One region of the Kitasatospora viridis genome, then DNA from elsewhere that is predicted to be linked to it. Evidence: riboswitches for the same ligand, from Rfam matches in the RefSeq annotation. Region 1 holds a riboswitch; each other region holds the start of a gene.
The links. A riboswitch is a leader RNA that binds a small molecule or an ion and turns the genes downstream of it on or off. The one in region 1 is predicted to bind cyclic di-AMP.
Positions count from the first base shown of each region.

Region 2: another riboswitch for cyclic di-AMP. It lies ahead of FHX73_RS11705 (M23 family metallopeptidase); the one in region 1 lies ahead of FHX73_RS21290 (C40 family peptidase).
Region 3: another riboswitch for cyclic di-AMP. It lies ahead of FHX73_RS46740 (aggregation-promoting factor C-terminal-like domain-containing protein); the one in region 1 lies ahead of FHX73_RS21290 (C40 family peptidase).

Region 1 is NZ_VIWT01000001.1:4,716,124-4,725,566, reverse strand. Features, by position in the region: gene FHX73_RS21310 (glycosyltransferase family 4 protein) at 1-787, opposite strand, end outside; gene FHX73_RS21305 (glycosyltransferase 87 family protein) at 1,016-2,401, shown strand; gene FHX73_RS21300 (hypothetical protein) at 2,421-3,560, opposite strand; gene FHX73_RS21295 (C40 family peptidase) at 3,638-4,711, opposite strand; gene FHX73_RS21290 (C40 family peptidase) at 4,949-6,073, opposite strand; cyclic di-AMP (ydaO/yuaA leader) riboswitch at 6,078-6,225, opposite strand; gene FHX73_RS21285 (C40 family peptidase) at 6,522-7,547, opposite strand; gene FHX73_RS21280 (NYN domain-containing protein) at 7,734-9,164, opposite strand; gene FHX73_RS21275 (hypothetical protein) at 9,279-9,443, opposite strand, start outside.
Region 2 is NZ_VIWT01000001.1:2,645,143-2,654,585, reverse strand. Features, by position in the region: gene FHX73_RS11745 (WD40/YVTN/BNR-like repeat-containing protein) at 1-482, shown strand, start outside; gene FHX73_RS11740 (MgtC/SapB family protein) at 563-1,288, shown strand; gene FHX73_RS11735 (carboxymuconolactone decarboxylase family protein) at 1,403-1,879, shown strand; gene FHX73_RS11730 (RNA polymerase sigma-70 factor) at 1,908-2,837, shown strand; gene FHX73_RS11725 (hypothetical protein) at 2,857-3,075, opposite strand; gene FHX73_RS11720 (TetR/AcrR family transcriptional regulator) at 3,202-3,801, opposite strand; gene FHX73_RS11715 (alpha/beta fold hydrolase) at 3,801-4,625, opposite strand; gene FHX73_RS11710 (YiaA/YiaB family inner membrane protein) at 4,694-4,981, opposite strand; cyclic di-AMP (ydaO/yuaA leader) riboswitch at 5,146-5,301, shown strand; gene FHX73_RS11705 (M23 family metallopeptidase) at 5,312-6,220, shown strand; gene FHX73_RS11700 (hypothetical protein) at 6,225-7,133, opposite strand; gene FHX73_RS11695 (GNAT family N-acetyltransferase) at 7,177-7,761, shown strand; gene FHX73_RS11690 (sensor domain-containing protein) at 7,827-8,504, shown strand; gene FHX73_RS11685 (hypothetical protein) at 8,551-8,964, opposite strand; gene FHX73_RS11680 (hypothetical protein) at 9,149-9,443, shown strand, end outside.
Region 3 is NZ_VIWT01000003.1:702,128-711,570, forward strand. Features, by position in the region: gene FHX73_RS33770 (pyridoxine/pyridoxamine 5'-phosphate oxidase) at 1-286, opposite strand, end outside; gene FHX73_RS33775 (pseudouridine synthase) at 290-1,213, opposite strand; gene FHX73_RS33780 (serine hydrolase domain-containing protein) at 1,459-2,847, shown strand; cyclic di-AMP (ydaO/yuaA leader) riboswitch at 3,074-3,236, shown strand; gene FHX73_RS46740 (aggregation-promoting factor C-terminal-like domain-containing protein) at 3,240-4,145, shown strand; gene FHX73_RS33790 (MarR family winged helix-turn-helix transcriptional regulator) at 4,263-4,685, opposite strand; gene FHX73_RS33795 (LLM class flavin-dependent oxidoreductase) at 4,821-5,705, shown strand; gene FHX73_RS33800 (methylated-DNA--[protein]-cysteine S-methyltransferase) at 5,722-6,228, opposite strand; gene FHX73_RS33805 (hypothetical protein) at 6,516-7,256, shown strand; gene FHX73_RS33810 (hypothetical protein) at 7,354-7,677, shown strand; gene FHX73_RS33815 (PPOX class F420-dependent oxidoreductase) at 7,717-8,142, opposite strand; gene FHX73_RS33820 (hypothetical protein) at 8,237-8,854, shown strand; gene FHX73_RS33825 (phosphatidylinositol-specific phospholipase C) at 8,914-9,443, shown strand, end outside.

The DNA.
Region 1 (9,443 bases):
ACCACGGCACCTCGCCGGTGAACACCACCGAGGAGGCCACCTTGAGCCGCTCGGCGAGGCGCCGCAGCGCGGGCAGGTAGGGCCCGCCGCCGACGATCAGCAGCACCGCGTCCGGCTCGGCCGCGAGGACCCGCGGCAGTGCGGCGATCAGCGTGTCCTGCCCCTTGCGCGGGACCAGCCGGGAGACGCACACCACCACCGGACGGTCGGTGAGCCCGAGCCGCTCGCGCACCGCCGCACCGCCCGAGCCGGGGTGGAAGACCCGCTCGTCCACCCCGGGCGGCAGGTGCACCATCCGGGTGGCCGGGCCGGGGCCGAGCGCGCCGGCGATCCGGGTCCGGGTGTACTCGCCCAGGTAGGTGAGCGCGTCGGTCGCCTCGCCCACCTTGCGCAGCATCTGCCGGGAGCCGGGCAGCTGGGCCCAGGCCGCCTCGTGGCCGTGGGTCATGCCGACCAGCCGCCGGGCACCGGCCCGGCGCAGCGCGGGGGCCAGCAGGCCGAGCGGGGCGGCCGCGCCGAACCAGACCGCCTCGCACCGCTCGTCCCGCAGGATCCGCGCCGCCCGGCGGGCCGTGCGCGGGTTCGGCAGCAACATGGTGGCCGGGTCGCGGATCACCCGAAAGGGCTGCTCCGCGTCGAACCGCGCGGTCTCCTCCCCGTCCCGCCAGGACGAGGCGTACACCACGATCTCGTCGGCGGGCTGCCGCAGGGCCATGCTGTGGACGAAGCGCTGGATCCCGCCCGGGCGCGGGGGAAAGTCGTTGGTGACGATGAGGGTCTTCGGCATACGGCCACGCCTCGCACGGTCAGGGGGGTGCATGGTTCTCCCCCCGCCGATCCGTACCATAGGTCACCATGCCGTCTCGGCGGGAACGACCGCGCCAGCTCTGGGAACGGATGAGCAGGGCGCAACCGTTTCTCCGCCGGGCCTGTCCTTATCGACGGACGGGCGTACGACCGCTGCCCGCGGGGTGGCCGGTAGGCACGTGCGGCGAGACAACGAGGGAGCTCAGTGGTGGTGGCGCAGGACGGTCCGGAGAGCCGGACCGGCAGCGAAGGCAGCGGCGCACTCGCCCTGGCCGCTCCCCCACCGCCCGGGGCGACCGCCGTCTCGGCCGCGGTGCCGGGCCGGGGCGCGCTCTGGGGCGTGCTCTCCAGCTGGGTGGTGACCCGGACCCTGCTGATCCTGATCACCGCCGGCATCATCAAGCTCGGCGGCCTGGACGTGACCACCGACGTCTCGGTGATCTACCACGGCTGGTACGAGGTGCTGCAGACCGGCACCTTCCCGATGGACGACGTGACCTGGCAGTACCCGCCGGGCGCCGCCCTGGTGATGCTGCTGCCGGGCCTGCTGCCGTGGTCCTACCTGGTCTCGTTCTGGGTCTTCGCGATGCTCTTCGACGGGATCGCGATGGCCATGCTGGTCCGCTCCGGCCTGCGCCGCGGCCGCTCGCTGGCCGGCGCCTGGGTCTGGATCGCCGGCGTCTCGCTGCTCGGCCCGACGGTCTACTGCCGCTACGACATCCTGGTCACCGCGATCGCGGTGACCGGCCTGCTGGTGCTGCTGCGCCGACCGGTGCTCGGCGGCGTGCTGCTGGGCATCGGCGGGCTGGTGAAGATCTGGCCGATCCTGGCGCTGGCCGGCACCCCGCGCGGCCGCCGCACCCGGCGGTCCTGGACGGCGGCGGCCGCCGCCGTGGCCACCCTCTCCTTCCTGATCGCCGCCGGCATGAACGGCGCCTTCCAGTTCCTCACCTTCCAGGCCGACCGCGGCATCGAGGTGGAGTCGGTGGGCGCACTGCCGCTGCACTTCGCCCGGATGTTCGGGGTCTGGCACGGCCAGGTCTCGATGAACTACGGCTCGGTCGAGCTGCTCGGGCCCTGGGTCACGGTGATCTCCAAGGTCTCGATGGCCGCCACCCTGCTCGGCTTCGGCTGGCTGCTCTACTGGCGGGTGCGGGCCCGCCGCTGGCAGCCCGGCACGCTCTACGACGCCGCGCTGGCCGCGCTGCTGGTCTTCACCGTGACCAGCCGGGTGATCAGCCCGCAGTACATGATCTGGCTGGTCGGCCTGGCCGCGGTCTGCCTGACCGTGCGCGGCAGCAACCAGAAGCCGGTCGCGATCATGGTGCTGGTCTGCACCGCGCTGACCACCGGCGAGTTCCCGATGTTCTTCGCGGACGTGACGTCCAGCCAGCCGGTCGGCGTCGGCATCCTGACGGCCCGCAACCTGCTGCTGGTGGCCACCACGATCCTGTCCTGCCGCCGCCTCTGGCAGTCCACCCAGGGCCCGCGCCCCGAACCGGCCGAGGACACCGAGGTGCTGGCGGCCGCCGAGCCGCAGTCCTACCCGGTCCGCCCGGGCATCGCCTACGAGCAGAGCCTGCTGGACGACTGACGGGGTGCCCGCCCGGGGCTCAGGCCCCGGTGGGTTCCAACCGGCTGCGCACCTCGGCGATCCAGTCGGCGGTGAACCGGGCCAGGCCGTAGCCGAACTGCCGCTGCAGCACCCGGTCCAGCTGCTGGTCCCGGCCGGCCCCGGCGCCGGCCGCGCCGACCGCCCGGTAGAAGTCCACCAGCGCCTGCTGCCCGTGCTGCTGGGCGATCAGGTCGCAGGCCAGCCAGGCGAGTTCGTAGGCCTGGGCGATCCCGTCCGAGCCGGCCGCGAAGTCGGCGTCGGCGGGCAGCGCGGTGGGCAGCTTGCCGGCCGCCACGTCCTGGGCCAGTTCCGGCGCGATCTGCCGGGCGGTGCGGCCGGTGCCCCGGTAGCCGGTCCAGTCCGCCGCGCCCTCGGAGAGCCAGAGCGGGGTCCACGGGTGGGTGTCCGCCCGGGTCGCCACGTGGGTGCTCTCGTGGGTGATCACCACCTGCTTGCCCATCGCGCTGAGCTGCCGGAAGGCGTCCGGGTTGACCATCACCCGGTCCGCCGGGGTGTTCACCGGTGCCCCGGCCGCGGCGCTGGTGACGGCGGCTATGCCCTGGTAGGCGCCCGGGTCGACGCCCAGCAGCTGGGCGAACTGCGGCTCGGTGGCGGGCAGCTGGAGCACCAGCCGGTCGGCCCAGGCGCTCCCCCAGACCTCGTCGACGGCGGGCACCGCGCGGTCGCCGACCGCGGCCAGCGCGGCCACGTCGGCCGGGTCGGCCGGTCCGAGCACCAGGCAGTGCACGCCCCGGACGGGCCGCACCGGGCCGAGGTCCCAGGGCGCGGCGGCGCTGCCCGGGGCGGCCGTCTCGCCGGTGACCGCCCCGCCGGCCAGGGTGAGCCGGCGGCGCAGCAGTGCGGGGTGGTCGTCGTAGCCGCGCAGCCGGTAGCTCAGCTCGGCGGTGAGTCCGGTGGCGTCCTGGCCGAGCGGGCGGTAGGCCAGCTCGGCCAGTTCCAGGGCGGCCAGCGGGCCGTCGCGCAGCGCCTGGGCGTGCCGGGCCAGCGCGTCGGCCGGCCGGTCGGCGGTGGGTCCGGTGCCGTCCGGTCCGGCGGTGGGCGCGGGGGCGGTGGCGAGCGGCAGCGAGAGCTGGGTCAGCGCCCCGGCCACCAGGAGCAGGGCGGTGCGCCGGGACACCCCGGTGCGGCTCGCCGTACCGGGGTGTCCGTCAACGGGAAGCCCCGCCCAGCGCTCCCAGCCGTGGGGGTCCGCGCTCAGGGCCGCACCACCGCCGCGACCGGCATCGCCGCGACGCTCTCGTAGCGCACCCGGGCGCCCGGGTAGGGGGCGTGGATGACCGTGCCCCCGCCGAGGTACATGCCGACGTGGTGCATGTCGTTGAAGAAGATCACCAGGTCTCCCGGTCGAGCCTGCGCCAGGCTGATCCGCTGCCCCCCGAACGCCTGCGCCTGCGAGGTGCGCGGCAGGGTCACTCCCGCCTGCCGCCAGCTCCAGTACATCAGACCGGAGCAGTCGAAGGTACCGGGTCCGGTGGCTCCGTACACGTACGGCGAGCCGAGCCTGCTCAGCGCGGCGGCCACCGCGACGGCGGCCCGGTCCGAGGAGGGCGGCAGGCTGCCCAGGTCGACCCGGTCGGTGCCGCGGGTGGCCCGCTGCTCGGCCTCCCGGGCGTCCTGGGCGGCCAGCTGGGCCTGCTCGGCGGCGGTCAGGGTGTTCAGCAGCGCCTGGGCGGCGCGGAGTTTGGCTTGCACCTCCTGTTTGCTCCGGGCCAGCGCGGTGCGCACCGCCTCCAGCTCGGCCAGCTTGCCGGTGGCCTCGGCCCGCCGCTGGTCCAACCGGCGCTGCTGCTGCTGGACGGCCCGCAGCGAGTCGGCCCGCTCCTCGCCGAGCTGGGCCAGGGTGCGGGCCCGGGCCAGGTAGCCGTCGGGGTCGCTGGAGAGCATCAGCTGGACCGCGGGGTCCATCCCGCCGGCCCGGTACTGGGCGGCGGCCAGGCCGGACAGGCCGGTGCGCATGGTGTTCAGCGCGTCCTGCTGCCGGGCCACCTCGCCCTGCAGCGAGGTGGCCTCGGTCTGCAGCCGCTTGGCGTCCTCCTCGGCGGCGGTGGAGCGCTCGCCGGCCTGCTCGGCCTCCGTGTAGAGCTGGTCGACCTGGGCCTTGACCTCGTTCTTGTCGGGTCGGCCGCCGGGCGCCGCCTGGGCCGGGGTGCCGGCCGTTATCGCCAGCGCGGTGGTCGCGGCGGCGGTGACCGCCAGCACCCGGGCGAGCCGCCTGGGGCCCTGCTGGGAGGTACGGCCCGGGAGTACCGGGCGTTGCGGCATCGCCATCGGCTGACGGCTCCAATCGGCTGCTGGACCGACCAAGAGCGGTCGGTCAGCGCCGACGTTAGCGAGTCGGGACGGACGAGTCCAAACCCCTACCGATACGAATATTTGACCCCTAATCGGACATCAGAACGGGAACGGCCCGGCTCCCCAGTCGGGGGCCGGGCCGTTCCTTGACGATGCGTCGGGCGCTGCGCGACGGTGCGTCGGGCGCTGCGCGACGGTGCGTCGGGTGGTGCGTCAGGGGCGCACGATGGCCGCGATCTGCATCACCGTGGCGGACTCGTAGCGGACCACCGCGCCGGTGTGCGGGGCGTGGATGATCTGCCCGCCGCCGACGTACATGCCGACGTGCGACTCGTCGGCGAAGAAGATGATCAGGTCACCGGGCTGGGCCTTGGAGATGTCGGTGCCGATGTTGGTGCCGGCCGAGGCCTGCTCCTGCGAGGTGCGCGGCAGCGAGACGCCGGCCTGCGCGTAGGCCCACTGCATCAGGCCGGAGCAGTCGAAGGTGCTCGGGCCGGTGGCGCCGTAGACGTACGGCGAGCCGAGCTTGGAGACGGCGGCGGCGATCGCGGCGGCGGCGTGCGAGTTGCCCGCGGAGATCGTGGACGGCGTGCCGGTCGAGCCGAGGTCGGTGCGCCCGCTGCCCCGGGAGGCGGCCTGCTGCTGCGAGGCGGCGCTCTGGGCCTGCGCGGCGGCCTGCTGGGCGGCGGCCTGGGCCTTGGCGGCGGCCTGCGCCTCCTGGGCGGCGATCGCCTGGCGCTGCTGCTCGGTCAGCGAGTTCAGCAGGTCCTGAGCGGCCTTCAGCTTGGCCTGCGCGTCGTCCTTGGTGGCCTTCAGCTGGGTGGTGGTGGCGTCCAGCTCGGCCAGCTTGGCGGTGGTCTCCGTCTTGTCCTGGTCCAGCTTGCGCTGTTCCTGCTGGAGGTCCTTGAGGGTGGCGCTCTGCGTGCTGTTCAGCTCGTTGATGGAGCCGACCTGGTTCAGGAAGGTGTCCGGGTGCGAGTTGAGCATCAGCTGGACGGTCGGGGATATCCCGCCGTTCGCGTACTGGTCGGCGGCCATGCCGGCCAGGCCGTTCTGCAGGTTCGTCACCTGGTCCTGCTGCCGGGCCACCTGGTCCTGCAGCTGGCTCGCCTGCTGCTGCAGCGTCTGCTGCTTCTCCTGCGCGCCGACGTAGGCCTGGTCGGCCGCCTCGGCCTTCTGGTTCAGGTCGTCGACCTGGGTCTTCACCTGGTCCAGGGTGGGCGCCGGGTCGGCGTGCGCGCTGGTCTGGGTGGAGAGGGCGACGGCGGTCGCGGCAGCGGCGGTCAGGATCGACGCGCGGGTACGGCCGACGGGCTTGGGACGACGATGGGACGCCACGAATCCTTCTTCCCTAGACCGCCTACCGGGTGAGCTGACGGGTTCGGGCTGGAAGTTGCCCTACGACGCCTCACGGCCTGACGGCCGACCTGGCGCCGATTCACCCCGGAGGAACGTGGTTCCCCGGCTCCGGTCCGCAGCGCCCCCGCAGGGGTTCCCCCCGGACAGTCAACTGTCCGTGCTGCCTTCCAGACTCGGCGGTGACCCCCACTGCCACCCGGGTCGGGTGAGCGCCATCGCGGTGGTCCGAGTGCCGACCCTAGTGACAGATCCGTGATCTGTTCAAATCTTTGTCGGAAGAAAGGTCCAACTTTGACCGTGCGTGATATGACCCTCACCGACGGGTGATCAGGTCGTCCACGCACGGGTGGCGCGGTTCACACGGCGGGGCGCCGGACGAGCTGACCGGCCCTCAGCGGCGGGACCGGCCAGCGGCGGCGACGGCGGGTCAGACCCGGCGGATGGTGTTGATCGGGCCGATCGAGGTGGCCTGGGCGATCCGCACCACGTCACCGGTGTGCGGGGCGTGCACCACCTGGCCGTTGCCGATGTACATGCCCACGTGGTGCGCGTCGGCGCCGTAGATCACCAGGTCGCCCGGCTGGGCCTGGGCCAGGCTCGGCACCGCGGTGCCGACGGTGGCCTGCTCCTGCGAGGTGCGCGGCAGCGAGACGCCGGCCTGCGAGTAGGACCACTGCATCAGGCCCGAGCAGTCGAAGGTGGTGGAGCCGGTGGCGCCCCAGACGTAGCTGTCGCCGAGCCGGGAGAGCGCGGCGGCCACCGCGTTGCCCGCGTAGCCGGCGGCCGGCGGCAGGTTGAGCGGCGGGCGCACGTCGCTGCGCGAGGCACGGTCCTGGGCGGCCAGCTGGGCCCGGTCGGCGGCGCTCAGCGAGTTGAGCAGCTTCTGCGCGGCGGCCAGCTTGGTCTGCACGTCCTGCTTGGCCTGGTTCAGCTCCTGGGTCGAGCGGTCCAGCTCGGCCAGGGTGTCCGCGGCTTCCTTCTTCTCCTGGTCCAGCTTGCGCTGCTCACCGGTGAGCGACTTGAGCGCGTCGGTCTCGGTGTCGGTGGCGACCTGCATGCTGGAGGTCTCGTCGAGGTAGGTCTGCGGGTTGGAGTTCAGCATCAGCTGCACCGAGGGGTCGATGCCGCCGTTGCGGTACTGGTCCGCGGCCACCGAGCCGAGCCCGGTCTGCAGGTCCGTCACCTGCTGCTGGGTGCGGGCCACCTCGTCCTGCAGCTGGGAGGCCTGCTGGCGGAGCTGGTCGCCGCGCTCCTTGGCGCCGTCGTACTGCTCCGAGGCCGCCTCGGCCTGCTGGTTGAGGCCGTCGACCTGCGCCTTGACGTCGTCGAGCGAGGGCTTGGGGTCGGCCCAGGCGCCGGTCTGCGACGAGATGGCGACCGCGGTGGCCGCAGCGGCGGTGAGCACGGCGACCCGTGCACGGCTCGGCTGCTTCGGACGGCGGTGGGACGCCAAGGGAGCGCTCCTTCTTCTGCCGGTCTCACCCGATCGGATGAGTGACCGGAAAAATAGGTTTGACGCCGGACCCTACTGAACATCACATCGCTACGCCACTCCCTCCGGTGGACGCACACCCTTCGGTGGAACGGATTTCACCGTCCCTTCACCGCACCACGGGTGGCGCACCGGCCCGACCGTCCGTCAGCTGCGGGCCAGCCGGTTGAGCAGCAGGGTCGAGGCGACCGGGCGCGCCCCGGCCTTGCGCACTCCGTCGGCCACCTCGCGGTCGGCCGAGACCACCACCACCGGGCGGCCCTGCGGCTCGGCCCGGACCAGCTGGCGGATCAGCTCGTCGGCGGTCTGCCCGGTCCGGCTGAACCGCACCCGCACCCCGCGCGGCGGCGCCATGATCACCGGCACGTCCAGGTCCTGCCCGTCGAAGACGCAGGTCACCTCCGCCTGGGTGCGCTGCGCCAGCATCGCCAGCCCGCCGAGCAGCCGCAGCCGCTGCTGCTCCAGCGGCAGCGTCGGGTAGCCGGTCTTGGTGACGTTGTAGCCGTCCACCACCAGGTGCACCTGAGGGATCGCCAGCAGCTGGTCCAGCAGCGCCGGGTCGTCCTCGGCCAGGCCGCGCCGGGCCACGTCGTGCGGCGAGGCCGAGCCGGGCTCCACCGCGTCCACCAGGTCGGCCGGGTGCAGCTGGGTGACCGGCAGGGCCAGCTCGCGCTGCAGGCCCTGGGCCGACTGCAGCACGGTGTCCAGCAGCAGCCGCAGCCGCATGTCGGCCACGCTGCGCCCCTCCCGGGCCGAGCGGCGCCCGGACTCCAGCGCGCCCTCCAGCTCGGTCACCCGGTGCCGCAGCCGCCGGCCCTCGGCCTCCGCCGCCGCCTTCTCGGCCGCCCCCGCGGCCCGGGCCGCGTCCAGCTCGCCCTGCAGCTTGCGGCTCTGCGCCTGGGCCCGCTTGGTGTCCGCCTCCAGGCTGCGCACCTTCTTGCGCAGCGACTCCAACTCCCGCCGGGCGTGCTCGCCCTCGGCCCGCTGGCGCTCCAGGTCGCCGCGGGCGGCGGCCCGGGTGGCGGCCAGCTCCTCCTGGAGCTTCTCCACCAGCCGGGCCGACTCGGCGGCGGCGTCCGCCACCTCGGAGCGCTCGGCCTCCTCGCCGGCCTCCGCCACCAGCCGGGTCCAGCCCTTGCTGCGCAGCAGGTAGGCGGCGGCGGCCACGTCCAGCGGCTCCGCCGCGCCGGGCACCTGGCCGGCCTCCAGCGCGCCGACCAGGTCGGGCTGGCCGGCCCGCAGCCGGTCCGCTATCCGGGAGCGGAAGACCGGGTCGGCCTCCAGCGCGGCGGCCAGCGCGGTGCCGGCGTAGCGGGCCCGGCGGACGGGGGTGAACTTGGCGTACGGGCGCAGGGTGGCGGGCAGGTCGCCGAGCGGCAGGCCGCCGAGCGCGTCGGCGGCCAGGCCGATCACCCGGCGCCGGACGCCCTCGGGCAGCGGCCGGTCCAACTGCTCGGCGGCCGGCTGCCCGTCGGGCTCGCCGGACGCCGCGGCCGCCGCTTCGCGGACCGCGTGGTCGGCCACGTCGTCGACCGCTTCATCGACTCCGGGCTCGGCGGCCTGACTCGCTGCTTCCATCGCGTCCTCGGCTCCGATCCCTGGTCTGCTGACACACCGCTCGGAACAATTGTCTCGTGCGCGGCACCTGGGCGGACACCACGTACGGAACCCCTCGCTCCGCGGCGGTCCGGGTCAGCCCTCTTCGCCCGCTCCCGGGCGGGACACCAGCTCGACCTGGTCGACCGCGTTGCACCAGCGGCAGCGCACCGACTCGACGGTCTCGCTGAGCACCTCGCGCTCCTCCACCTTGGGCTCGCCGGCCAGGTCCAGGTGGATGAACTCGACGGCCCGCGAGGA
Region 2 (9,443 bases), 2.1 Mb from region 1:
GCAACGCCGACGGCACCGGCTGGCAGCAGCTCACCCTGCCGGTGGACGGCACCGTGCCCAACCGCTACCTGGCCGGCCTGGCGGTCGACCCGAAGAACTCCAGCCACGTCTACCTCGCGGTGAACGGGTTCTCCCGGGCCTGGACCGGCGGCCCGGGCGCGGGCGTCGGCCACGTCTTCGAGTCCACCGACGCGGGCGCGCACTGGAGCGACATCTCCGCCAACCTGCCGGACGTGCCGGCCGACTCACTGGCCATCACCCCGAGCGGCGGCCTGGCGCTGGCCACCGACCTCGGCGTGGTCTACCGCCCGGCCGGCCAGACCGGCTGGGAGCGGGTCGGCCACCTGCCGGCCGTCGCGGTGGACGAGCTGCAGATCGGCGCCGACGGGCGGCTCTACGCGGCCACCCACGGGCGCGGCATCTGGTCCGTCGACCTGTGCGCACTGGACGGCAACGACCAGGGCGACCAGAACCAGCAGTGAACGAGCCGTCCCCCTGGCGGACGGCCGGCGGCGGCGCGGGCGTCACTTCCCGTGCCGCCGCACGGCGGTAGCGTGAGCCCGTGGCACACCTGAGCACCCTGGACTTCCTCACCCGGCTCGCCGTCGGCGTCGGCTGCGGCGCGCTGGTCGGCATCGAACGGCAGTGGCGGGCCCGGATGGCGGGCCTGCGCACCAACGCGCTGGTCGCGGCCGGCGCGACCCTGTTCGTGCTGTACAGCGAGGCGGTCTCGGACCCCGGCTCGGTCACCCGGGTCGCCTCCTACGTGGTCTCCGGCATCGGCTTCCTCGGCGGTGGCGTGATCCTGCGCGACGGGGCCAGCGTGCGCGGGCTGAACACCGCGGCCACCCTCTGGTGCTCGGCCGCGCTCGGGGTGCTGGCCGCCTCCGGCAACCTGAAGTTCGCGCTGCTCGGCACCGTCGCGGTGCTGCTGGTCCACCTGGTGCTGCGGCCGGCCGGGCGGCTGATCGACCGGGTGCCGCAGGACGACCCGGACATCGAGGGCGTGCGGGCCACCATCCACCTGCACTGCGACCGCAAGGCCGAGCCGCAGGTGCGGGTGCTGCTGCTGCAGGCGCTGGGCGCCAGCAACCTGACCCCGACCGGCCTGCGGGCCCGCCGGGAGGACGACCACACCACCCGGCTGCGCGCCACCATCGCCACCACCGGCGACCCGGCCCGCGCGCTGGAACAGGTGATCTCCCGGCTCTCGCTGGAACCCGGCATCCGCGACCTGCACTGGCACCTGGTCGAGGAACCCCAGGACGCGGGCGACGAGGAGGAGTGACGAGGAGGAGTGACGAGGCGGAGTGACGCCCCCTCGGCCGAGGGGATGTCACAGGGCGCGGGGCTGCCTCGTCCAAGGGTGTGCAAGCCACTGGACACCACCGAGGAGCACACCATGGAGCAGCGGCTCGACCTGTTCGCCCGGCTCGGCACCGACAAGACCCTGAAGCACTTCATGGCCGGCGCGATGGCCTTCAAGGAGTCCGCCGTCCCGCTCGCCACCCGCGAGCTGGTCTCGCTGCGGATCAGTCAGATCAACGGCTGCGCGGCCTGCATCGACATGCACGTCAAGGAGGCCGCGGCGGCCGGCGAGGCCGACCTGCGGCTGCACCTGGTGGCGGCCTGGCGGGAGGCCGGCGGCGTCTTCACCGAGGCCGAGCGGGCCGCGCTGGAGCTGGCCGAGCAGGGCACCCGGCTGGCCGACCCGGCCGGCGGCGTCACCGACGAGGCCTGGGCCGACGCAGCCAAGCACTACGACGAGGGGCAGCTCACCACCCTGGTGACGCTGATCGCCTTCATGAACCTGGCCAACCGGCTGAACGTGATCACCCGTCAGCCGGCCGGCACCTACCGGGCCGGACAGCTGGACTGAGACCGCGCGGGACGAAGGGGGAGCCACGGTGAGCAAGGTCGAGGAGTTCGAGGAACTGCGGCCGCTGCTGTTCTCGATCGCCTACCGGATCCTGGGCAGTGTGGGGGAGGCCGAGGACGCGGTGCAGGAGACCTGGCTGCGGTACGACGCCTCGACCACCGTGCCGGACTCCGCGAAGGCCTACCTGTCGGCGGCGGTGACCCGGCTCTCGATCGACGTGCTGCGCTCGGCCCGGGTGCGGCGCGAGGAGTACGTCGGGCCGTGGTTCCCCGAGCCGCTGCTCGCCGACCCGTACCAGGACCCGGAGCGGGCGGCCGAGCTGGCCGACTCGGTCTCGATGGCGGCGCTGCTGCTGCTGGAGCGGCTCAGCCCGCTGGAGCGCGCGGCCTTCGTGCTGCGCGAGGTGTTCGGCTTCGGCTTCGACGAGGTGGCCGGGGCGGTGGGCCGCTCCGAGCCGGCCTGCCGCCAGCTGGTGGTGCGGGCCCGGCGGCACATGGCCGAGGGGCGCACCCGGTTCGAGGCCGACCGCAGGGAGCGGGCGGAACTGGCCGCGCGGTTCTTCCGGGCGCTCAGCGAGGGCGACCTGGACGGGCTGCGCGGACTGCTCGCCGCCGACGTCTCGCTGGCCGGCGACGGCGGCGGCAAGGCCCCGCAGCTGGCCAGGGCGGTGCTGGGCGCGGACAAGGTGGCCCGACTGCTCGCCGCCGTGTACCCCGGGCTGCTGGCCCTCGGGGTCAGCTGCGAGCCGCGGCCGGTCAACGGCCAGCCCGGCGCGATCTTCCGCGACCGCGAGGGCGCGGTGCTGAACGTCATGGTGCTGGAGGTGCTGGACGGTCAGGTCCAGGGAGTGCGGCTGGTGGTCAACCCGGACAAGCTCGGCCACCTCGGCCCGGTGGCGGACCCCTGGGTGCTGCACGAGGAGCTGCGCAGGTCCCGGCAGGGCGGGGCGGGCAGCTGAGGGGGCGTCAGCCGCGGGCCTACTGGCCGTCCACCTCGCCGTAGCCCGGCTGCGGCCGGGCCGGCACGGTGGCGAGCGAGCGCAGGCCGCGGACGACCGCCAGCCCGCGGCGGACGGCGGCCCAGCCGGTGGGCTGCGCGGGGGCCGGCTCGGCGCGGAGCACCGGGGCGGCCGGCGCGGGCACCGGGCGGGTGCGCGGTGCCGGGATCACGGCGTCGGCGGTGCTGGGCTGCGTCATGGCCCCTCCAATGGTCCTCAGGGTGAGTGGGACTTTAGTCCTGTCCGATCCGCAGACCATCAGACCAGGGGATGATTTGAACCCGATGAACCACCCCGTCCCGGTTGCTACCCCCTGACAGGCCGCTCACTCCGCCCGTCGGGCCGGTCCGCCGGCCGTGGGCCAGCCGCGCAGCCCGCCGGTGAGCAGCCCGATCATCCGCTCCTGGGTCACCGCCAGGTCCTCGCCGAGCTGGAAGGCGCCGCCGATGGCCAGCGAGGCGAAGCCGTGCGCCAGGCTGCGCACCGTGCGGGCCGCGTGCACCGCCTCGGCGTCGGTGATCCCGTAGCCGGCCAGCACCTGGAAGATCGTCCCGACCAGCCGGCCGCCCTCGGTGGTCAGCCGCTCGTCGTCGTCGGCCGACGGGGCCTGCGGCAGGGCCGCGTACCGGCGCGGGAAGGCCAGCGCGTAGGCGTGGTAGGCCCGCAGCAGGGCCTGCACCGCGTCCTCGCCGTCCAGCCCGGCGACCGCGCCGGTCAACTGGTCGGCCAGGTCGCCGGTGACCCGCACCGCGACCAGCCGGCGCAGTCCGGCCAGGCCGCCGGGCACGTGCTTGTAGAGCGAGGGGGCGGCCACGCCGGCCCGGGCGGCCACCGCCGCCAGGGTCAGCTCGCCCGGCCCCTGCTCGTCGATCAGCGCGAGCGCGTGGTCGACCACGACGTCGGGGGTGAGTCCGGCGCGGGGCATCAGGCGGCCACCTCGGCGAGGAACGGGAGCAGCGCGTCGGCGGTGGCCCGCGGGGCCTGTGCCATGGGGTAGTGGCCGGCGCCGTCGATCATCACCTTGCGGGCGTTCAGCGCGGCGGCCTGACGGTCCGCCAGCTCCTCCGGCTTGGGGAAGTCGGGGTCCTTGCTGCCCATCACCACCAGGGCCGGGCAGCGCACCCCGGCGCTCCAGCCGATCGGGGCGGAGTCGCCGCGGACGTAGCCGCGGGTGGCGGTCTTGCGGCCCGGGGTGCGCAGCGCGGCCTCCAGGCCGGCGTTGTAGGCGCGGATCTCGGGGGTGGGGCCGCCGGGGTAGGCCAGCTTGTTCAGGTAGTAGCCCCAGACCTTGGGGAAGGCGAGCAGGGCCGTGCCGAGGCCCCAGCCGAGCGCCTTGGTGAAGGCACCGGCCGGCTGCTCGGCGAAGGCGTCCAGCAGCACGATGCCGGCCACCCGCTCGGGCGCGTCGGCGGCGACCCGGATCACGGTGGCGCCGGTGTAGGAGCTGCCGACCAGCACGGCCCGCTCGACGCCCAGGTGGTCGAGGAGCGCCAGGGCGTCGCCGGCCAGCGCGGTCGGGCTGTAGTCGTCCCAGGCGATCGAGGACTCGCCGAAGCCGCGCAGGTCCATGGTGATCACCCGGTGGCCGGCGGCGGTGAGCAGCGGGACGAGGTGGCGGTAGGCGGCCCGGGAGTCGAGCATCCCGGGCAGCAGCAGGACCGGGGTGCCGGCTCCCTCCGTGTCGTCGTAGGCGAGGGTGCCGCCGGCGAGCTTCAGGTACCGGGTCTGCGGAGCGAGGGTGCTGTTCACGGCTGCCTCCGAGGGGCTCTGCGCTGGTCGGCGTCCTGCCGACACCCACAAAGCTATGGCTAATAGCCTTAGCCGTCAACCCGGAACGGATCGTGCTCCGCCAGCAGCTTCTCCAGCCGGGCCTGGTCGACCCGGTTCACCACCTCCCCCACCTCCTGTCTGTCCCGGATCACCTTGGCCAGGGTGAACGCGGAGGTGACGGTGTAGAGCAGCCCGAGCGCGAGGAAGGCCCGCGTCCAGGTGCTGACCGGCAGGTAGGCGATCCCGATCGCGAGGCCGCCGCCGGCCAGCGCGAAGGAGAGGATCGCCTGCACGTAGTAGGCGGAGGTGGTCCGGGGCTGCACCGATGAAGTCATGCCTGAAGGATCGCCAACTCCGCTTCCGGGCACATGAGTACGCGTACTCAGGTCGGCACCCAGGGTGAGAGTGGAGTCGCCTCGGGAGAGTGGCTTGGAATCAGGGGCTCGTGGGATTAACGTTTGATAACGCAGCGCGGTCGGCAACGCCGTCCCCGACGGCACCGTGCGCGTCGCCTAATCCGCCGGCCTGCGAGAACGCAGGCCGGGGGAGCCGGGGAACCACGTTCCTTGGGGTGAATCGGGCCTTCACCGGCCCGTAGGAGACCTTCCTGCTCCGAACCCGTCAGCTAACCCGGTAGGCGCGAGGGAAGGAAAGGAGCGCCACCCGTGGCGTTGACGCACACCCCGGCCGGCCGCGGCGCCGTGCTCGACCCCACCGACGCGCCCCGTCGGATGCCCAAGCAGACCCGCACCAGCGCCCCGGTGCTCGGCGTCACCGCGATGGCCGCCGCGCTCGGCGCCACCACCGGGCTGACCGCCGCCGCAGCGGCCGCCGAACCCGCCGCCCCGGCGCCCGCCGTGACCGCGCCGGACACCGACCCGGGGCTGGCCCTGGCCGCCCGGATCCAGCAGCAGGCCGAACCGGCCCAGTCCGAGGCCCAGCAGACGGCGCAGCAGCCGACGGTGCGGCAGGAGACGGCGCGCCAGGAGGCCGAGCAGGCCGCCCGCGCGGAGGCGGCCCGCGAGGCCGCCCGGCTGGAGGCCGCGCACGAGGCCGCCGCCAAGCGCGCCGCCCAGCAGGCCGCCGCCGAGCACGTCGCGGCCCAGCAGGCCGTGGAGCAGGCCGCCGCGCAGCAGTCCGCCGTGGAGCAGGCCGCCGCCGAACCGGCCGCCGTCGAGCCGACCGGGACCGGCAGCACCGTGCTCCCGATCGCCGACCGCCCGATCGACCCGCCCGTGGCCACCCCGTGGGAGGGGCTGCGCACCGGCGTCGACTTCTCCGCCCCCGTCAACACCCCGGTGCGGGCCGTGGCCGGTGGCACCGTCAGCTCGGCCGGCTGGTCCGGCCGCTACGGCTACCGGGTGATCCAGACCCTGCCCGACGGCACCGAGGTCTGGTACTGCCAGCTGTCCGCGATCACCGCCACGGCGGGCGAGCTCGCCCCGGGCGAGCCGCTCGGCCGGGTCGGCGCCACCGGCAGCGGCACCACCGTGGCGCGGCTGCACCTGGAGGTCCGTCCGGGCGGCGGCGCGCCGGTCGACGCGGCGGCCTGGTTCCAGTCCCGCGGGGTCTAGGAGTTCACCCCTCCTCGGGGGCCGGCCAGTCGCCGATGTCCGGCAGCTCCACCAGGCCGCGCTTGACGATGTAGTGGTCCACCTCGGCGGCCCCCGGCTCCGGGGCGAGGTCCTGGTACTCCGTCAGCAGCAGCTCCGGCAGCCCGGGCACGGTCCACTCGCCGAGCAGCCGCAGCGCCTCCGCCTGCACCGCCGCCTCGAACTGCGGGAAGTCGCCGGACAGCTCGGCCGGCATCGGCAGGCCGAGCGCGTTCAGCCCGGCCAGGTTGCGGTAGCTGCGCTGCATCAGCCGGTTCTCCACCAGCAGCCGGGCGCCGTCGGTGGCCATGCCGATGGAGAGCAGCACGCCCTCGGTCCAGCCGTCCGTGCCCTCCGGCTGGTCCAGCCCCTCGATCCCGGCCAGCACCGCGACCTGGTCGTGCGGCTCCAGCTCGCGGTAGCCGTCCAGCCAGGACCGCACCGCGGCGGGGTCGGCGGTGTCCACCCCGGCCCCGCGCAGCAGCAGCGCGTACAGCCGGGGCCAGGTCAGCAGGTGCGGCTGGCGCAGCAGTCCGGCCAGCAGCTCGCCCTGCCACTCGGCCTCCGCGCGCAGCCGCTCGTGCCGCTTGGCGTTGAGCCGCTTGGCCGCCCGCTGGTGTTCGAGCAGCAGCAGCACGGCGGCGCCGTAGGCCAGCGGGTCCTGGTCCGGCGCCGGCTGCACGTAGAGGTGGATCCTTTCGTACAGCAGTTCCTGGAGGAGGGGGGAGGTGAGCTCCGGGAAGCCGTCGTGCAGCCGGGCGTCACCCAGTTCGAGCAGTGTGAGGACCGCGTTCAGCGGCCCCTCGGGCACCGGGTCCAGACCCTGTTCCTCGGCCCAACGCAGCAGCTCAGCGGTGTGCGGCCGGGGGGTGAGCCGCAGGTCCTCGTCGTCCATGACCGGTACGGTAACCGGTTCGCGGCGCACTACCGTACGTGCCATGCACCCCGTCCTGCTGACCGGGCCACGGCTGACCGTCCGTGAGTTCCACCACGTGGAGCGCGACATCGACGCGCTGCACGCGATCTTCGGCGATCCGCTGGCCGCCCGCTACCTGCCCTTCGAACCCCGGGACCGGGAGGACTGCGCCGACCAGGTGGCGCTCTACCTGGACGAGTCGGAGAAGGACCCGCGCACCGTCTACCGGCTCGCCGTCACGCTCACCGCCGACGGCGAGGACGCGGTGCCGCTGGGCAACGCGGTGCTCGGCGTCGAGGGCGCCGCGGAGCAGCGCCAGGCGTTCATCGGCTACGCGCTGCGCCGGGACGCCTGGGGCCTCGGGTACGCCACCGAGATCGCCCGGCTGCTCTGCGGCTTCGGCTTCGGCGAGCTCGGCCTGCACCGGCTGGCCGCCCGGCTCGACCCGGAGAACCTGGCCTCGGCCCGGGTGCTGCGCAAGGTCGGCTTCCAGCTGGAGGGCCGGATCCGGGACGACCTGTACCTGCGCGGCCGCTGGCACGACGCGCTGCAGTACTCGCTGCTGGAGCACGAGTGGCCGTCCGCCGCGGACCGGGCGGGGGGTTAACCCCACCCCGGGTCCGCCGGACAGCAGGATTTCCCGGGTCGGCCCCGCCCGGCAGGCTTGGGCACATGACGACGACCTTCGCCCAGGTCGGGCCGGCCGACCGCCCCGCCCGCTCCGCCTCCTTCCTCGGCCGGATCGGCCGCGAGTACGGCTACGTGGCCGGCTCGCTGTTCACCGGCATCCTCGGCTTCTGCTGGTCCGTCACCCTCTTCGCGGCCGGGCTCGGCACCCTGCCGACCATGCTGGGCATGCCGGTGCTGGCCCTGCTGCTCAGCGGCTGCCGCGGCCTGGCCGCGCTGGAGCGCGCCCGGGTGGGCGCCCTGCTCGGCGAGGAACTGCCCGCCCCGGCCCCGGTGCGCCGCTCCCGGGCCGGCTTCTGGGGCGCGGCGGTGGACCGGCTGGCGGACGGCGCCGGCTGGCGCGCCTTCGCCCACGAGCTGCTGATGTTCCCCTGGCGGGTGTTCAGCTTCGTGCTGAGCACGGTGCTCTACGCGGTGGGCCTGGCGATGGCCGCGCTGCCCGCCTACAACTGGGTGTTCAAGACCTACGTCGGCTGGCCGGGCTACCGGATCTTCGACTACTACGACAGCCACCACGTGCACCACACCTACTACGTGTCCTCGTCCTGGCAGCTGATCGGCGCCTCGCTGGCCGGGGTGCTGGTCCTGCTGCTGGCCGTCGGCACCACCCGGGTGCTGACCGGCGTCTCCCGCTCGGCCGCCCGGCTGCTGGCGGCCGGCTGACCCAGCCGATCGACCGTCACCAGCTGCCCCGACCGCCGAGCGGCCGTCAGGGCAGCTGCTGGTGGTTGATCAGGTAGCCGCCGGCCACCTGGGCGCAGTTCGCCCGCCAGCCGATCGGCAGGTCGGCCGCGAGGTCGTGCATCACGGTGAGGCTGTTCGCGTCGGCGGCGCCGCCGTGCTGGAGCAGGGACAGGGTCACCTGGATCTCGTCGGTCAGGCTCTCGTCGGAGTCCAGGCAGCGGTTGGAGAGGGTGCTGAAGGCGTCGTCGTACTGCTGCGGGCTGCCCACCCCGGCCAGCTGGGCGTGCAGGTCCTGCAGCCGCAGCCACTCGCCGCGGGGCAGCGCGGTGATCACGATCGGCGCGGGCCGCGGCGGGTGCTGGGTGGCCACGCCGACCGCCGTGACGGCGGCCACCACGGCCACCAGCACGACCGCTCCGGCCGTTCCCCGTCGCGACACGGCGACCCCCCTTCCGCTGCCCGGCGACCAGCCTGGCAGGCCGGCCCCGGATGCGCTCCGTCGTTTACGCAGCTGTGACCGCACAGTCTGGCGGACACCCGCACCCGGACGCCCCACCCGGACGCCCCCACCCGGCCGGCCCGCAGCGGATGCGCCGCTCCCGCGCGCGTGTTCGGCTGGCCGGGTGCTGATCACCTCGCGGCCGCTGGACGAGTACTGCGCCTTCTTCGGGCTGACCAGGGCTCAACTGGCGCTCCTGCCGGGGCCGGTGCTGGACTGCCCGGGCGGCGCGGCGGGACTGGTGGCGGAGGCCAGGGCGCTGGGCTGCCGGGTGGTGGCGGTCGACCCGGCGTACGCGCGGCCGACCGCGGAGCTGCTCGCCGAGGCCGAGCGGGCCCGCTCGGCGATGGCGGCCGCGATGCGGGCCCGGCCCGGGCAGTACCTGTCGGTCCGTCACCTGCCGCACCACAAGTACCTGC
Region 3 (9,443 bases), on a different contig from region 1:
CCTTGGGGCTGCGGGCGTCCGCGTGGAACCACCAGAGGCCGGGCTCCGGATCCAGCTCGCGCAGCGCGACGACCCGCCCGTCCGGCGCACCGTCCAGCCCGGTGGTGGCCAGCACGGCGGTCTGCGCGTCCGGCACCCCGTCGCGCAGCGCGCCGATCAGCCAGTCGGCGAACAGCTCGCCGGGCCCGTCCGGCACCGCCGCGGTGTCGAAGGCCGGCGGCAGCTCGCGCGCCATCGCCGGGTGGGCGTACAGCAGCTCCCGCAGTTCGCTGCGCCGGTCCGTCATCGCTCACGCCTCCCAGGCGCTCAGGGTGCGGCGCGAGCGCAGGCTCAGCTCGCGGCCGGTGATCGGGTCGGTGAAGTCCAGGCCGACGGCCAGCAGCTGCAGCGGTGCGGAGAAGTCGTCCGGCACGGTGGCCGGCAGCACCTGCGGGTAGATCGGGTCGTTGGTGATCGGCACGCCGAGCGAGCACATGTGCAGCCGCAGCTGGTGGGTGCGCCCGGTGTGCGGCAGCAGCCGGTAGAGGGCCAGGTCGCCGCGCCGCTCCAGCAGCTCGACCTCGCTGACCGCGTTCACCTCGCCCGGCTCCTCCCACGCCGCCAGCTCGCCGGGCACCTTGACCATCCGGCTGCGCACGGTGACCGGCAGCTCCAGGTCGGCCCGGTAGGGCGCGACGGCCCGGTACTCCTTGCGCACCAGCCGGTCCCGGAAGAGCGTCTGGTAGGCGCCGCGGGCCGCCGGGTCGGCGACGAACATCACCAGTCCGGCGGTCAGCCGGTCCAGCCGGTGCGCGGGCACCAGCGCGGGCAGGTCCAGCTCGTCGCGCAGCCGGGAGAGCGCCGTCTCCACCACGTGGCTGCCGCGCGGCATGGTGGCCAGGAAGTGCGGCTTGTCCAGCACCACCAGCCGCTCGTCGCGGTGCAGCACGTCGAGCGGGAACGGCACCGGCACCTCGGGCGGCAGGTCGCGGTGGAACCAGACGCTGGTGCCGGGCCGGTAGGGGGTGCGGGCGTCGATCGGGCCGTCGGTGGCGACGATCTCGCCGCCGCGCACCATCTCGTCCAGCCGCTCGCCGAGCCGCGCGGGCAGCCGGTGCGCCAGGTACTCGGCGACGGTGGCCCACTCGCCGTCCAGCGGCAGCCGCATCCGCACCGGGTCCACCCCGCGGCGTTGCGGCAGGGGGGCGGGGGTGGGCGTGCCGCGGCGTCTCATGGGAGCTGACCCTAGCCAGCCACGCGCCCCCCGCGCACACCAGTAGGTGTCCGGGACCTCGGGTCTTGCGGGCCGCGGCGGCCTTCCGCGGGCCTCGGCGACCCCGACACGCGCGGCGCCGACCGCCGTCGCCCGCGCCCCCCACGGGCCGGGTCGGACCGTGAGCCGCATATTGCCGGGCCATCGCGGCCCGGTCCGGGTAAGGTCGAACGTCGGCCACCCCACAGCTGCGAATGCGAGGTCAGATGCCGGATGTGTCGGACGAGTTGCCGTCCCTGGAACTGCTGCCCCAGACCCGTCGGGCGCTCCTGCACCGGGTGGCCGTCGGTCAGGCGGACGGCCGGGCGCCGTCGCTGATCGGTGCCGTGCTGCGCGGCGGGCAGCTGGTGTGGTCCGGGGCCCGCAGCATGATCGAGGGTCACGCGCCCGATGCCAACGTGCAGTTCCGGATCGGTTCGATCACCAAGACCTTCACCGCGGTGCTGGTGCTGCGGCTGCGCGACGAGGGCCTGCTCGACCTGGCCGACCCGCTGGAGCAGCACCTGCCGGGCACCGCGGCCGGCCGGGCGACGGTGCGGGAACTGCTCGGCCACTCGGCCGGGCTCACCGCTGAACCGCCCGGACCCTGGTGGGAGCGGGCCCACTGGGCGGCCCGGCCCGAGCCCGGCGAGCTGCTGGAGGAGCAGCCGTTCCGCTATCCGGCGGGCGAGCGGTTCCGCTACTCCAACCCGGGCTACGCGCTGCTCGGCGCGCTGGTGGAGCGGCTGCGCGGGGAGCCCTGGGCGGAGGTGCTGCGCCAGGAGCTGCTGGAGCCGCTGGGCATGACCCGCACCACGCTGCTGCCGCAGGCCCCGCACGCCGGCGGTTTCGCGGTGCACCCGTGGGCGGACGTGATGATGCCCGAGCCGCTCACCGACACCGGGCCGATGGCGCCGGCCGGGCAACTCTGGTCCACCGCCGCCGACTTGATCCGGTTCGCCGCGTTCCTGTGCGGCGGGAACGAGAAGGTGCTCGCGCCGGAGACGCTGGCCGAGATGCGCCGCCCGGCGGTCGCGCCGGAGGGCGACTGGACCAGTTGCTACGGGCTCGGCCTGCAGCTGCGCCGGGAGCACGGGCGGCTGCTCTTCGGCCACGCGGGTTCGGTGCCCGGCTTCCTGGCGGGCCTGTGGGTCTGCGAGGAGGAGGACGTGGCGGCGGTCGCGCTGACCAACACCACGTCAGGTGCCGCCGCCGGCACGGTCGCCGCCGACCTGGTGCGGATCGTCGCCGAGCAGGAGCCGCGGTTCCCCGAGCCCTGGCGGCCCGTCATCGAGGTGGCGCCGGAGCTGCTGGCGGCGACCGGGCCGTGGTTCTGGGGGCCGGCGCCGCTCACCCTGCACCTGCTCTCCTGCGGGGAGCTGGAGCTGCGGGAGGCGGGCCGGGCGGGCGGCCGGACCAGGTTCCAGCGCGAGGCGGACGGCAGCTGGACGGCGCAGGACGGCTACTTCGCCGGCGAGCCGCTGCGGATGGTGCCGGCCGTCGACGGCTCGCTCTCGCACCTCGACCTGGGCGGCCTGGTGCTGACCCGGCAGCCGTACGGTCCGGCCGGGGTGGTCCCCGGCGGGCTGGACCCGAAGGGCTGGCACCTGGGCTGAACCGGGCGGGCCGCGGGGGCCCGATCCGTGGGGTCCCGTGGGGCCCGTGCGGCACGGGGTCGTCCGGTCCGGACGGCCCCGTTCGGCTTCCCGTCGAGCCCCCCGGCCGAACATGAGACACCTCACATCCGCTTGTGATAGGACCTTCGGCCTGTTTACGGTGCATCTCGTTCGTCTCCACACGAACCTCGCTCTCCGGAACGCCGAGCCCTGCTGCCGGAACGAGTGAGCACGTGCACCAGCACCGCAGCAGGGGCGGGGGAACCACAGGTAAGTCGCCCGGTCCGGATCCGTCCGGACGGGGCTTGGGGTGAAGCCGCGCTCAGCGCGGCCGGGCAACTCCAGCCCGAATCCGACAGCTCACCTCGTAGGCGTGGGAGAGGAAACGCACGATGTCCGTCAACGGTCGTCCCACCCTGCCCAGCCGCGCCGCCATGAAGCGCGCGGTCGCCGTCGCCGTCCTCGCCGGTGTCGGCGCCGGTCTGCCGCTGATCGCCGCCGGTGGCGCCAGCGCCGCCACCCCCGAGCACCGCGCGCCGCAGCACCACTCGGTGCAGCAGCACCACCACGCCGCCCAGCACGCCGCCCCGGTGCAGCAGGCCGCCGCGCCGGTGCGCACCGCCCCGCAGGCCGCCCCGGTGGCCCAGCAGCAGGCCGCCCCCGCGTCCTACACCGTCGTCTCCGGCGACACCCTGTCCAAGATCGCCACCTCGCACAGCGTGCAGGGCGGCTGGCAGTCGCTGTTCGAGCTGAACAAGTCGGTGCTGCCGCACGGCCCGAACATGATCTTCCCCGGCCAGCACCTGTCGCTGGGTGGCCACCAGCAGGCCGCCGCCCCGGCGGTGCAGCAGCAGAGCGCCCCGGTGCAGCAGCAGTCCGCGCCCGCCACGGACTCGTCCAGCTCCGCCAACTCCGCCGGCTCCGACAACTCGGGCAACTCCGGCGGCGGCTCCTCGCAGCAGTCGGCCCCGGCCGCCCAGACCGCCGTGACCGCCTCGACCGACTCCTCGGCGGGCTCGCTGCAGGCGCTGGCCGCGTCCATCGTCCCGGCCGACCAGCTGGCCTCCTTCGACCAGATCATCAGCCACGAGAGCGGCTGGAGCGTCACCGCGACCAACCCGAGCTCCGGCGCCTACGGCCTGCCGCAGGCCCTGCCCGGCAACAAGATGGCCTCGGCCGGCGCCGACTGGCAGACCAACCCGGCGACCCAGATCAAGTGGGCGCTGCAGTACATGAACGACACCTACGGCAGCCCGAACGCCGCCTGGGCGTTCTGGCAGACCCACTCGGCGTACTGATCCCGGTGATCGCCGACCGCTGAACCCCGTTCGGCCCGTGGCCGCCCGGTCCGACATCGTCGTCGGACCGGGCGGCCACGGCGCGTTCGGGGCACGGTTGCCGGGGCTGACCCGGCGTCAGTCCGCCTCGCCGTAGCGGACCAGGTGGCGGGCCAGGTCGGCGAGGTCGGCGTCGCTCCACCCGGTGAACCGCTCGGTGAAGGACTGCCGCCGCACCTCGTAGGCCTCCCGCAGGAGCACCAGCCCGGCCTCGCTGGGCCGCAGGATCTGGCCCCGGTGGTCCTCCGGGTCGACCTCGCGGCTGACCAGCCCGAGCTTCTCCAGGGCGCTCACCTGCCGGCTCACCGTCGACTTGTCGAGCAGGAAGTGGGCGGCGAGGTCGGCCGCCCGGCAGCCGCCGCGCTCGTTCATCAGGTCGAGCATGCTGTACATCACCAGGGTCAGCCCCGGGTGCATCTGCGAGGCCTTGTGCCGGGCCCGGCGGGCGAACGCGGTCAGCTCGCGCTGGATGGTCTCGATCGAGGCGTCTCGGCCGGACAACGACGTCTCCTTGGTCACGGGGATTTCAGTTGCATAGTACAACATGAATGGTGCCTAACGGAGCGTGAGCCAACGTCTAGGGTGGCCGGGAACGGATCGTACTGCGCGGCGGAGGGCGGACGGATGCAACTGGGCGTGTCACTGGAGCCCCCGCGCTGGCGGGCCCACGGGGGCGGGGCGGTGCTGCAGACCGCACTGCGGGCCGAGCAGCTCGGCCTCGACTACCTGCTGATGTCCGACCACCTGCTGGCCAGCGAGGGCGGCGCCAACCTCGACCCGCTGATCACGCTCGCCGCGGTGGCCGGCGCGACCGCCCGGATCCGGCTGGCCACCAGCATCCTGGCCCTGCCCTACCGCCACCCCCTGGTGGTCGCCCAGCAGGCCGCCGCCCTGGACGTGATCTCCGGCGGCCGGTTCACCCTCGGCGTCGGCACCGGCTGGGACCCGGCGGAGTTCGCCGCGCTCGGGCTGGAGGTGCGCCACCGCGGCGCCCGCACCGACGAGGCGCTGGAGCTGCTGCGCGCGCTCTGGTCCGGCCCGCCGGTCACCCACACCGGCCGGTTCACCAGCTTCGACGGGGTGGTCCCGGCAACCGCCCCACGGGCGAAGGGCGGCCCGGACATCTGGATCGGCGGTCAGAGCGACGCCGCGCTGCGCCGCGCCCTGCGGTTCGGCGACGGCTGGCACGGCGGCGTCAGCACGCCCGAGCAGGTGCGCGAGGTGCGCGAGCGGCTCGCCCGGTTCGGCGAGGAGTTCTACCGCGACCCGGGCGAGCTGACCCTCTCCACCGTCTGCTTCGTCGTCCCGCCCGGCTTCGAGCCCGAGGTGCCGCTGCCCGGCGAGCCCCTCGGCGGCCCCGGCGCGAGCAGCGGCCAGCTGTTGGACGCGCTCGGGCGGCTCGGCGAGGCCGGGCTGTCGATGGTCTCGCTCTGGCTGCCGCTCGGACCGCTGCGGCTGGTCGAGGCGCTGGAGTGGGTGGCGAACGACCTGCTGGAGCCGCTGCGCCGCCGGTTCGGCTGAGTCGGGCCGGGCCGACTCAGCCGAGCGCGCCCTCGCGGGTGAGCAGGTACTCCTTGCGCTCCAGCCCGCCCGCGTAGCCGGTGAGCGCGCCGGTCGAGCCGACGATCCGGTGGCAGGGCCGGACGATCAGCAGCGGGTTCGCCCCGATCGCCATGCCCACCGCCCGCACGGCCGCGCGGGGCGCGCCGATCTGCTCGGCGAGCTTGCCGTAGCTGGTGGTCGCGCCGTACGGGACGGTGTCGACCGCCGCCCAGACCCGCTGCTGGAACTCGGTGCCGGTGGCGCGCAGCTCGATCTCGAACTCCTCGCGCTCCCCGGCGAAGTACTGCGCCAGCTGTTCGGCGACGGCCGCGAACGCCGCCGGGTCCTCGGTCCAGTCCGGCCCGACGGTGGCGGCGCGCTTCTGGCCGGTCATCGAGAGCGAGTGCAGCAGCAGGCCGCCGGGCGCGGTCGCGGAGCGCTCGCCGACCAGCAGCAGCGGACCGATCGGGCTGTCGACGGTGGTGTGGACGGTGCTGGTCACGGCGGGTGCTGCCTCTCTGCGGACGGTTTCGCTACCCCTCCACTCTGCCGGGTCGGCGCAGGGCGGACCGGCGGATTTCGGACCTGGCGTTGGACCCGGCGTTGGACCTGACGTTGGACCTGACGGTGGCCGGGCCCCGCGGGCGGTGTTCCTCACATCCGTCCGCATCCGCCCGCAGATCATTTTGTCTGCCCGCTTTGAGCCAGTACGGTCGATTCAGAGTTCAAATTCGAACCACTTTCCACCAGCCACACGGGAAGCCCAGGAAGCCGAGGAACAGGACCGACATGCCCAAGCGCCCCAACGCCAAGCAGCCCGCCGAGCCGATCGGCGACCGCCGCGCCAAGGCCGCCGCCGCCCGCCAGGCCGAGCTGCGGGTCGAGCGGCGCCGCCGGCTGCTGGTCCGCTCCGCGATCGGCGCGCTCGCGCTCGCCGTGGTCGGCGGCGTCACCGCCGTCGCGGCCACCCGGCACGAGGGCTCCACCGGCAGCGGCACCGCCGCCGCGATGCCGGCCCACCCCCGCACCACCGCCGACGGCCGCACCACCCCCGGCCCGTGGGACACCCCGGCCGACCCCGCGAGCGCCGTCGCCGCGGCCGGGCTGCCGATGCTGGACTCCGAGGGCACCGTCGAACACATCCACGCCCACCTGGACGTCTACGTCGCCGGCACTCAGGTCACCGTCCCCGCGCTGATCGGCATCGACGAGAGCGCCCAGCGGATCAGTCCGCTGCACACCCACGACACCAGCGGCGTGATCCACATCGAGTCGCCGGTGCAGACGGACTTCACCCTCGGTCAGTTCATGACGGAGTGGCAGGTCTCGCTCTCCGCCGACCACCTGGGCGGCAACACCGCGGGCGGCGACCACACCCTGACGGCGTACGTGAACGGGAAGCCGGTCAGCGGTGACCCGGCCGCGATCGTGCTGCACGCCCACGACGAGATCGCCCTGGTCTACGGCACGGCGGCGGAGAACGCCCAGCTGACCGTCCCCGGCAGCTACTCCTTCGCGGCCGGGCTCTGACGCACCGTCGCCCGGGCCATCGCGGGGCCCGGGCGCCGCGACGGTCTGACACCTGGTCATCACCTGGTTGTCACACCCGCCGCCTACTGTGTGAAACGTGATCACCACGACCACGCCCCTGCCGCTGGCCCTGCCCGCCGACCTGATCGCCCTCCAGCACGCGCTGCTGGCGGCCGACCGGGTGGTCGGCGACTTCGCGCTGGCCGTGCGGGACCGGCGGCGGGCCGCCTTCCCCGAGCCGCACCAGGCGGTCCAGCGGTGCACCTGGAACGGGGCCGAGCAGGCGGAGTTCGACGCCCGCTGGGCCGCCTACGAGCAGGCGGGCGCGGCGCTGCGGGCGCACCCCGTGCTGGTCCGGGCCCGGGTGCTGGGCATCGAGCCGCGGGTGCTCCAGGCGCTGCGGCGCGCGGCGCTCAATTAGGGCGTGACCCGAAAGGCACGCCCTGACCCACCCGGGCGTTCAGTCGGCGGCCACCGCGGCCTTGGGGCTGACCCCGCGGCCGAGGGTGCGGGTCACCGCGATCTCGATCACCACGCGCTCCGGGTTCGGCCGGGGCGTGCGGTAGCGCTCGGCGTAGCGGCGCTCGGCGTCCGCCACCTCGGCCGGCTCGTCGCGCAGCACGGCCCGCCCCTCCAGCGTCCCCCAGCGCCCGCCGTCCACCTGACAGAGCGACACCAGCGCACCGGCCGCACCGGCCGCCGCGACGTTGCGCGCCTTGCGGCTGCCGGCGCTGGTGATCACCCGCGCGATGCCGGTCTCCGGGTCGAAGGTCGCGCCGACCGGCACCACGTGCGGCGTGCCGTCGGGGCGCAGGGTGGTGAGGGTGCAGATGTGGCGCTCGGTCCAGAACGCGAGGAACTCAGGCGTGAGGGAGAGGGCGGTCATGAGGGCACCCTAGTTCAACGGTCACCGGCGCCCGCCCGCTAGGCTCGCGCCCGCCCGAACGACCGGGGCGGCCAGAGCGGGGAAGGACCGACGGATGATCGAGATGCACACCGTGCTGGAGGTCTACGAGCCCGACGGCTTCACGTTCTGGCCGGTCGCCGCGGTGGACCGCTACGGGTACCTGCGCCTGCACGGGGGGATGACGCCCGCCGAGGTCGGGCTCGCCGTGCAGCGGATCGCCGACTACAACGACGTGGACCAGGAGATGGACCAGCCCCGGGAGACGGTGGCGGCGCTGCTGGAGGGCCTGTTCACGGTCGACGCCCAGGTGGTGCCCGGCGGCCTGCGGGTGGTGGACACCAGCACGGGCGTCACCGTGCAGCCCGGCTGCTGCGCCGGGGTGGAGGAGTGGCGCTGCTGGCGGAACGTGACCGCCGACCGGTCCGGGCCCGACCTGGGCCACGACCCGAGCCCGCTCGCCGAGCTGCGGGGCGGCCTGGTCCGCCTCACCGCCGACTGCGAGGAGCCCGGCAGCCCGTTCATCGAGCTCCCCGTCGAGGAGTGGGAGCAGGGCGTGGACGGGATCGAGCGCGACCTGAGGGCGTTCCTGCGGCTCGCCGCCGCCTGGGCGGCCGAGACCGTGCCCGCGCACGCGGAGCTCCTCGGCACGATTCTCGCCGCCGCTCTGGAACTGTCCGGCCCGTCTTCCTGATAATGGCCATGCCAGCGCGGCCCCGTGTCGCCGCGCGCGCCCAACCAGGAGGCCACCGGATGGATCTGATCGGACGTCAGCCGACCCGCCGCACCCTGCTGGGCGGCGGCCTCGCGCTCGGCCTCACGGCAGCGCTCGGAGTCGGCCGCGCCCGGGCGGCCGACCTGCCCGGCGGCGCCGACTGGATGGGCGCGCTCCCCGACGGCGCGCCGCTGGCCCGGCTGACCGTCCCCGGCACGCACGACACCTGCTCGCTCTACGGCGGCCCGATCACCCAGTGCCAGACGCTCTCCGTGCCGGACCAACTCGCCGCCGGCGTCCGGTTCCTGGACATGCGCTGCCGGACGATCAACGGCGTGTTCGCGATCCACCACTCACAGTTCTTCCAGAACATCTTCTTCGGCGACGTGCTGAACGACTGCCAGGCCTTCCTCGCCCAACACCCGGGCGAGACGGTGCTGATGCGGGTCAAGCAGGAGTACTCCACCGTCTCCGACGCCGACTTCGCCGCGATCTTCGACAGCTACCAGAGTCGCTGGCCCGGCCTGATCTGGTCCCAGGGCCGGGTTCCCGCCCTCGGTGAGGTACG